Linked DNA regions of Sinorhizobium sp. BG8. The protein of the gene in region 2 interacts with the protein of the main gene of each other region in a pairwise test. Links are inferred from orthologs where the notes say so. Each region holds a gene or a part of one and is shown on either strand. Other genes may lie near its edges. The genes, in order: hflK and ftsH.

What was found.
Region 1: the proteins of ftsH (region 2) and hflK interact in binary tests that used the Escherichia coli proteins (3 or more experiments, as listed by UniProt). The link is inferred for Sinorhizobium sp. BG8 from one-to-one orthologs.

Annotation. Positions count from the first base shown.
Region 1 is NZ_CP044011.1:3,445,851-3,449,023, forward strand. The notes cover bases 267-3,122. They hold hflK (FtsH protease activity modulator HflK), read right to left. Parts: upstream 2,319-3,122; coding sequence 1,215-2,318; downstream 267-1,214. Other genes in these bases: F3Y30_RS16265 (protease modulator HflC), read right to left, coding at 301-1,215; F3Y30_RS16275 (dihydrofolate reductase), read right to left, coding at 2,474-2,986; F3Y30_RS16280 (glutathione S-transferase), read right to left, coding at 2,987-3,122. In the rest of the region: more of F3Y30_RS16280, read right to left, coding at 3,123-3,173.
Region 2 is NZ_CP044011.1:4,333,343-4,336,652, forward strand. Bases 12-3,004 are described here. They hold ftsH (ATP-dependent zinc metalloprotease FtsH), read right to left. Parts: upstream 2,479-3,004; coding sequence 544-2,478; downstream 12-543. Other genes in these bases: glmM (phosphoglucosamine mutase), read right to left, coding at 12-291; tilS (tRNA lysidine(34) synthetase TilS), read right to left, coding at 2,686-3,004. Outside these bases: more of glmM, read right to left, coding at 1-11; more of tilS, read right to left, coding at 3,005-3,310. UniProt on the Escherichia coli protein: Acts as a processive, ATP-dependent zinc metallopeptidase for both cytoplasmic and membrane proteins. Plays a role in the quality control of integral membrane proteins.

The DNA.
Region 1 (3,173 bases), 890 kb from region 2 along the record:
GAAGCTTCCACTCTTGGCCATGGATACGGCAGAAATGGGATGTCCATATCCGTGGCCGGGCATCTGCGCGCTCCTTGCAACTTTTGCCCGGCGCGTGCCGTGCCCGCAAGGGGCACCGTCGTGCGGCCGGCGGCAAAGAACGGACAGTTCCGCTATTATCCACCGCTTCACGCATCAGCGCCAAGGCAATTTGCCGTGTACGCTCCGTTATTTATTCCTCCGCAGAATCGAAAGGGCCGGTACGAGACCGGCCCTTCTGAAAGTCTGGGGATTCTACCCGGCGTTGCCGCCGGATGAATGTCAGTCGGCGGGCACCGGTGCGGTTGCCGGCGGCTTCGTTCCGTTGGCGTCTTCGAAATAACGGAAGAATTCCGAGTTCGGAGACAGGACGAGCGTCGTGTCGGAGCTTCCCATTGCCTCGCGGTAGGCGCTCATCGACCGGTAGAAGTCGAAGAAGCCCGGATCCTTCGAGAAGGCCTCGCCGAAGACGCGGTTGCGTTCGGCATCGCCCTGGCCTCGCAGGATTTCGGAATCGCGCTGGGCTTCCGCGACGATCTCGACGACCTGACGGTCGGCGATGGCGCGGCGGCGCTGCCCTTCTTCGTTGCCTCGTGCGCGGATCAGTTCGGCCTCGGCAAGACGCTCGGCCTTCATCCGGTCGAAGGTCTGCTGCGAGACTTCCTGCGTCAGGTCGGTGCGGCGGATCCGTACGTCCTCGATCGTCAGTCCGAGCGTCTCGGCGTCGCGGGAAAGCTCGTTGCGCACTTCGCGCATCATCGAGGACCGCTCTTCGGACAGTGCGGACTCGAAACCGCGCAGACCGTAGACCCGGCGCAGAGCCGCATCGAGACGGGTTCTGAGCCGCGATTCGGCCGCTTCCCGGTCACCCGAGACGGTCTGGCGGAACGTGCGCGCATCGGTGATCTTGTAGACCACGAAGGCATCGACCTCGTAGAACTTGCCGCCCGATACCTGGACGCGGATGTTGTCCAGATCGAAGCGAAGCGCCTGGTCCTGCACGTACTGGACGCTGTCGGCATCCATGAAGCCGAAGGGCAGCTTGAAGTAGATGCCCGGCTCCGACTTGACGTCCTGGATCTGGCCGAAGCGCACGACGATGGCCTGCTGGCGTTCGTTCACGACGAAGACGGACGAATAGGCGATGAAGAGAATGACGGCGATGCCGATCAGGATGGCGGGAAAACGGTTACCCATTACTGGCTCCCTCCCGCCTGCGTCTGCGCAGCCTTGCCGAGTTCGTTCAGCGGAAGGAAGGGCACCACGCCCTGCCGGCTCTCGCCCTCGTTGATGATAACCTTCTTGGAATTCTTCAAGACGCTTTCCATGGTTTCGAGGAACAGACGCTTGCGTGTGACTTCGGGCGCCGTCGCATACTGCTCGTAGATCGAGACGAAGCGCTGCGCTTCACCTTCCGCTTCCTTCACGACGCGGTCCTTGTAGGCTGCCGCCTCTTCGCGGACCTGAGCGGCCTGGCCTCGTGCGAGACCTAGCTTCTGGTTGGCGTACTGGTTGGCTTCCTCGACGAAGCGGTCTTCGTCCTGCTCGGCGCGCTGCACTTCGTCGAAGGCGTCGGCCACTTCACGCGGCGGCGATGCGTCCTCGATCGCGACCGTGTTGACCGAGATGCCGGAACCGTAGGAGTCCATCGTCGCCTGGATCGTCGCTTTCACGCTTTCGGCGATCGCCTGGCGGTTGTCGCGGAAGATGTCCTGGGCAGGACGGCGGCCGACGACTTCGCGCATGGCGCTCTCGGAAACCTGCTGCAGGGTTTCGGCCGGATATTCGAGGTTGAAGAGGTAAGCCTTGGGATCGGTGACGGAGTACAGTACCGAGAACTGCACGTTCACGATGTTCTGGTCGCCCGAAAGCATCAGTCCGGAATTCTCGGAATTGACCGATGCGCCCTTGCGGCCGATGTTCTGCTGCTGCTCGGTGATCTTCACCAGCTCGACGGTTTCAAGCGGCCAGAAGTGGAAGTGCAGGCCCGGCATGGACACTTCTTCCTTCGGCTTGCCGAAACGCAATTCGACGCCGCGCTCGTCCGGCTGGACCGTGTAGATCGAGTTCATCAGCCAAAACACGCCGATCAGAAGCAGCGCGATGATGACGACGCCGCCGTTGAAGCCCCCCGGCATGACATTCTTCAGCTGGTCCTGGCCACGGCGGATGATCTCCTCGAGGTCCGGCGGGCCGCCGCCGCCGCCACGCGGACGGTTCGGGCCTTGCCCCCACGGTCCCTGATTGTTGCCGCCGCCGCCCCACGGGCCGCCGCCGCCGTTTTGATTGCTCCAGGGCATCAATACCTCTTTCTCTGGAAACTCCCTATCTCACATGCGCGAAATGTTTTTCGGCGTCATATGAAGTGATCCCGTTATAGGTATCAGCCGACGGCCTTTCAACGGAGACGAACCAACTTACGGAGAAATGCGTCAAAATAGTCCAGCAAAATGCTCTAAATACGCTTCCAAGTTACGAAATGCATCGCGTGGCTGTCTTTTTCGCCGCGCTCCATCGGTTCCTCGAACACCCTCGAAAAGCGCGTCGTGTCGATGTCCGGGAAACGGGTGTCGCCTTCCACCTCCGCATCGACCTCGGTGACGTGGATGACGTCGGCCTTCGCGAAGACCTGCCGGTAGATCTCGCCGCCTCCGACAATGCAGATTTCGTCCACCCCGAGCTCTGCGGCGGACCGACCGGCTTGCTCCAGCGCCTCATCGAGGCTGCGCGCGACCGACACCCCGTCGGCCGCAAACGAAGGATCGCGGGTGATGACGATGTTGGGCCGTCCGGGAAGCGGCCTGCCGATCGAGGTGAACGTCTTGCGCCCCATGACGATAGGCTTGCCCATCGTCACCCGCTTGAAGCGCTTCAGGTCCGAAGGCAGTCTCCAAGGCAGATCCCCGTCGCGGCCAATGATGCCATTGCGCGCAACCGCCACGACGAGAACGATCTTCGGGTTTGCCATTCAGTTTCCTTCCGCCTGTTCGGGTCCTTCCGCCTGCTCCCGCGCCTGCGCGCGTTGCAGGGCCGGACGCTCGGCCATTCTTTGTATGTAGCGATCGATGGCCTCGCTTTCGGGCAGCAGATCGCGCATCCACATCAGCGAGGACGATACGATGATGTCGACCGATGAGGGCCGGTCCCCGAGCACA
Region 2 (3,310 bases):
CACGCCGATATCCGCGCGCAGCGATCGGGTCAGCATCGCGACAGCGGGCGTGGGGATCGGGCCGAGAACGAAGGCATCGACGCCGGCTGCGGTGAACCCGGCAACCATGGCGTTCTCCAGCATGTAGCCCGAGAGCCGTGTGTCCTTGCCGATCACGACGCGATGGCGATGCGTGCCGCGCCTGAAAATGGTTCCGACGGCAATGCCGACCCGCATGGCGAGGTCTGGCGTCATCGGAAAGGTATTAGATTGTCCCCGGATGCCATCCGTACCGAAGTAGCGACGTTTCATGTCACCTCCTGAAGTTTCTTGCGCCATGCTGCCGAAAGAGTCCGGAGATCATCCGGCGCGCAAGCATGGAGGCTTCTTATGACCTTCCCCTGCCATCGTCCTCGAGAACGTCGGCCTGCCGCTCTGTTTGCCACAATTTTTAGCAAAGAACAGCACTGCCGCCATCAGAATTCGTTACAGGCTGTTACCAATATGAAACCGGCCGCCAGGCTTTCGCCTGCGGCCGGTCGGTCGGAATTGCGACTGCGCGTCCTATTGGGGCTGTGGTTCGAGACCGCCTTCGGTCTCCCCGCCCTTGGTGCCGTCCTTCTTCGGACCGGCTTTCGGAACGGCCGAACCGCGGCTCGGGGGCGTATCGTCGCCAAGATCGCGCGCCGGCTTCTCGCCACGGATCAGGGCCTTGATTTCCTCGCCGGTGAGCGTTTCGTATTCCAGCAGCCCTTCCGCCAGTGCCACGAACTCGTGGTGTTGGTCGGTGATGATCCGCTTGGCCTCGGTATAGGCCTCGTCGATCAGGCGGCGGATTTCATTGTCGATCTTCTGTGCCGTCGATTCAGAAACGTTCTTCGACTGCGCGACGGAGTGACCGAGGAACACTTCCTGCTGGTTCTCGCCATAGGCGACCTGGCCCAGCTGATCGGAAAAGCCCCACTGGGTGACCATGGCGCGCGCAAGCTTCGTCGCCTGCTCGATGTCGGAGGATGCACCTGACGTGATGTTCTCCTTGCCGAAGGTGATTTCTTCGGCCACGCGTCCTCCCATCATGATGGCGAGGCGAGAGACCATCCACTTGTAGCTCATCGAATAGCGGTCGCCTTCGGGCAGCTGCATGACCATGCCGAGAGCGCGACCGCGCGGAATGATCGTCGCCTTGTGCAGAGGATCCGCGACAGGAACGTTGAGCGCAACGATGGCGTGGCCGGCCTCGTGATAGGCGGTGAGCTTCTTCTCGGCCTCGGTCATGGCCGAGGAGCGACGCTCCGCACCCATCATGATCTTGTCCTTGGCGTCCTCGAACTCCTGCATCGTGACGAGGCGCTTGTTGCGGCGTGCCGCCATGAGGGCAGCCTCGTTGACGAGGTTCATCAGATCCGCGCCGGAGAAGCCGGGGGTACCGCGAGCCAGAACCTTGAGATCGACGTTCGGCGCCAGCGGCACGTTGCGGACGTGAACCTTCAGGATGCGCTCGCGGCCGACGATATCCGGGTTCGGCACGACAACCTGCCGGTCGAAACGGCCCGGACGCAGGAGCGCCGGATCCAGGACGTCGGGGCGGTTGGTCGCGGCGATGAGGATGATGCCTTCGTTGGCCTCGAAACCGTCCATCTCGACGAGCAATTGGTTCAGCGTCTGCTCGCGCTCGTCATTGCCGCCGCCGAGACCGGCGCCGCGATGACGGCCGACCGCATCGATTTCGTCGATGAAGATGATGCAGGGTGCATTCTTCTTGGCCTGTTCGAACATGTCGCGGACGCGGGACGCACCCACGCCGACGAACATTTCAACGAAGTCGGAACCCGAAATCGTGAAGAAGGGCACGTTCGCCTCGCCCGCCACCGAGCGTGCGAGCAGGGTCTTACCCGTGCCGGGCGGGCCGACGAGCAGCACGCCGCGCGGAATACGTCCGCCGAGACGCTGGAACTTCTGCGGGTCGCGCAGGAACTCGACGATCTCTTCCAGGTCCTGCTTGGCCTCGTCCACGCCGGCAACGTCCGCGAAGGTCACGCGACCATGCGCTTCGGTCAGGAGCTTGGCCTTGGACTTTCCAAAGCCCATGGCGCCACGCGAGCCACCCTGCATCTGGCGCATGAAGAACAGCCAGACACCGAGGATAAGAAGCATCGGCAGCAGCGTACCGATATAGCTGAGGAACCCGGACGAGCCGTCCGTCTCCGGGCGCACGTTGATGACGACGTTCTTGGACTGAAGCCTGTCGACCAGCGAGTCGTCGACTGCCGGAGAGAAAGTCTGGAAGGTCGCACCGGTCTCGACGTAGCTGCCGACAACCTTACCGCCGGTAATCACCACCTCTTTCACCCTGTTCGAGTCCACTTCCTTGAGGAACTGCGAATAGGGGATTTCCCGCGAGCCGGTCTGGGCGGGGCTCGTCTGAAACATGCTGAACAGGGCGATCAGCAACAGAGCGATAATTGCCCACAGGGCAAAATTGCGGAAATTAGGATTCATCGAACTTCCCGGGCACTTTCTCGGCCGTGGCTTTCCTGGCCGCTTCACTGTCGCCTAACATAGGGTCGGAGCATGTCCTTGCCAAGGCAAACCGCACAACCCTGAGGCTTTTATCGAATCTTCTTGAATGGCACCGGTCTTTCTCGGCCGCGAACGGCGAGCGACCCGGCGGAAGGCATGTGCGGCAGGCAGCCGGGCAACCGCTCCTCACCCGCCGAACGGTGAGGGAAACGGCTCCCGCCCGAACGTGGGTGCAAGTGCATTGGCGAGCTCCAGATCGAAGGCGGGAAGGAAACGGTCGTAGGGGGCAAGATGCGCCTCGACTGAAACGGCGGCCCCCGGGGGCTCTCCGCCCGAGGTTTTCAGGCTGGGCGCGGCCCGTCCCGCCCTCTTCGCGACAGCGTCCGGCACGCTCCCGTCCGCCACAACCCCATAGGGCATGCGGTGCGAACCTGCCGCCTCGACGAGGAGTGGCGATCGCGACGCGTTGACGACCCAGTAGCGCCCGTCCCAGAGGCGTCTTTCGCCCGGCTGGACCGTCAAGGGCAGGATGCCGCGGCATTCGCGGTAGATGTAGAGCCCGTCCTTGCGCCGATCGTATACCACCCGTCCGAAGGTCACCCGCGACAGGATGCCGCTCTCGAGAAACGCTCGTAACGGCGATCGGTCGACCGGGCCGGCCGGAAACACCCTGCCGCCCATGGCCGCGGCCAGGCTGGTCACCGCGCGCCATCCGCCGCGATCGCGCAGCGCACGTCCGATCCCTTCAAGATCGGTCCGGGCGACAAGGGCGGGAACCAGGCGACCGGGACTGTCGCCGTCGACAGCGGAA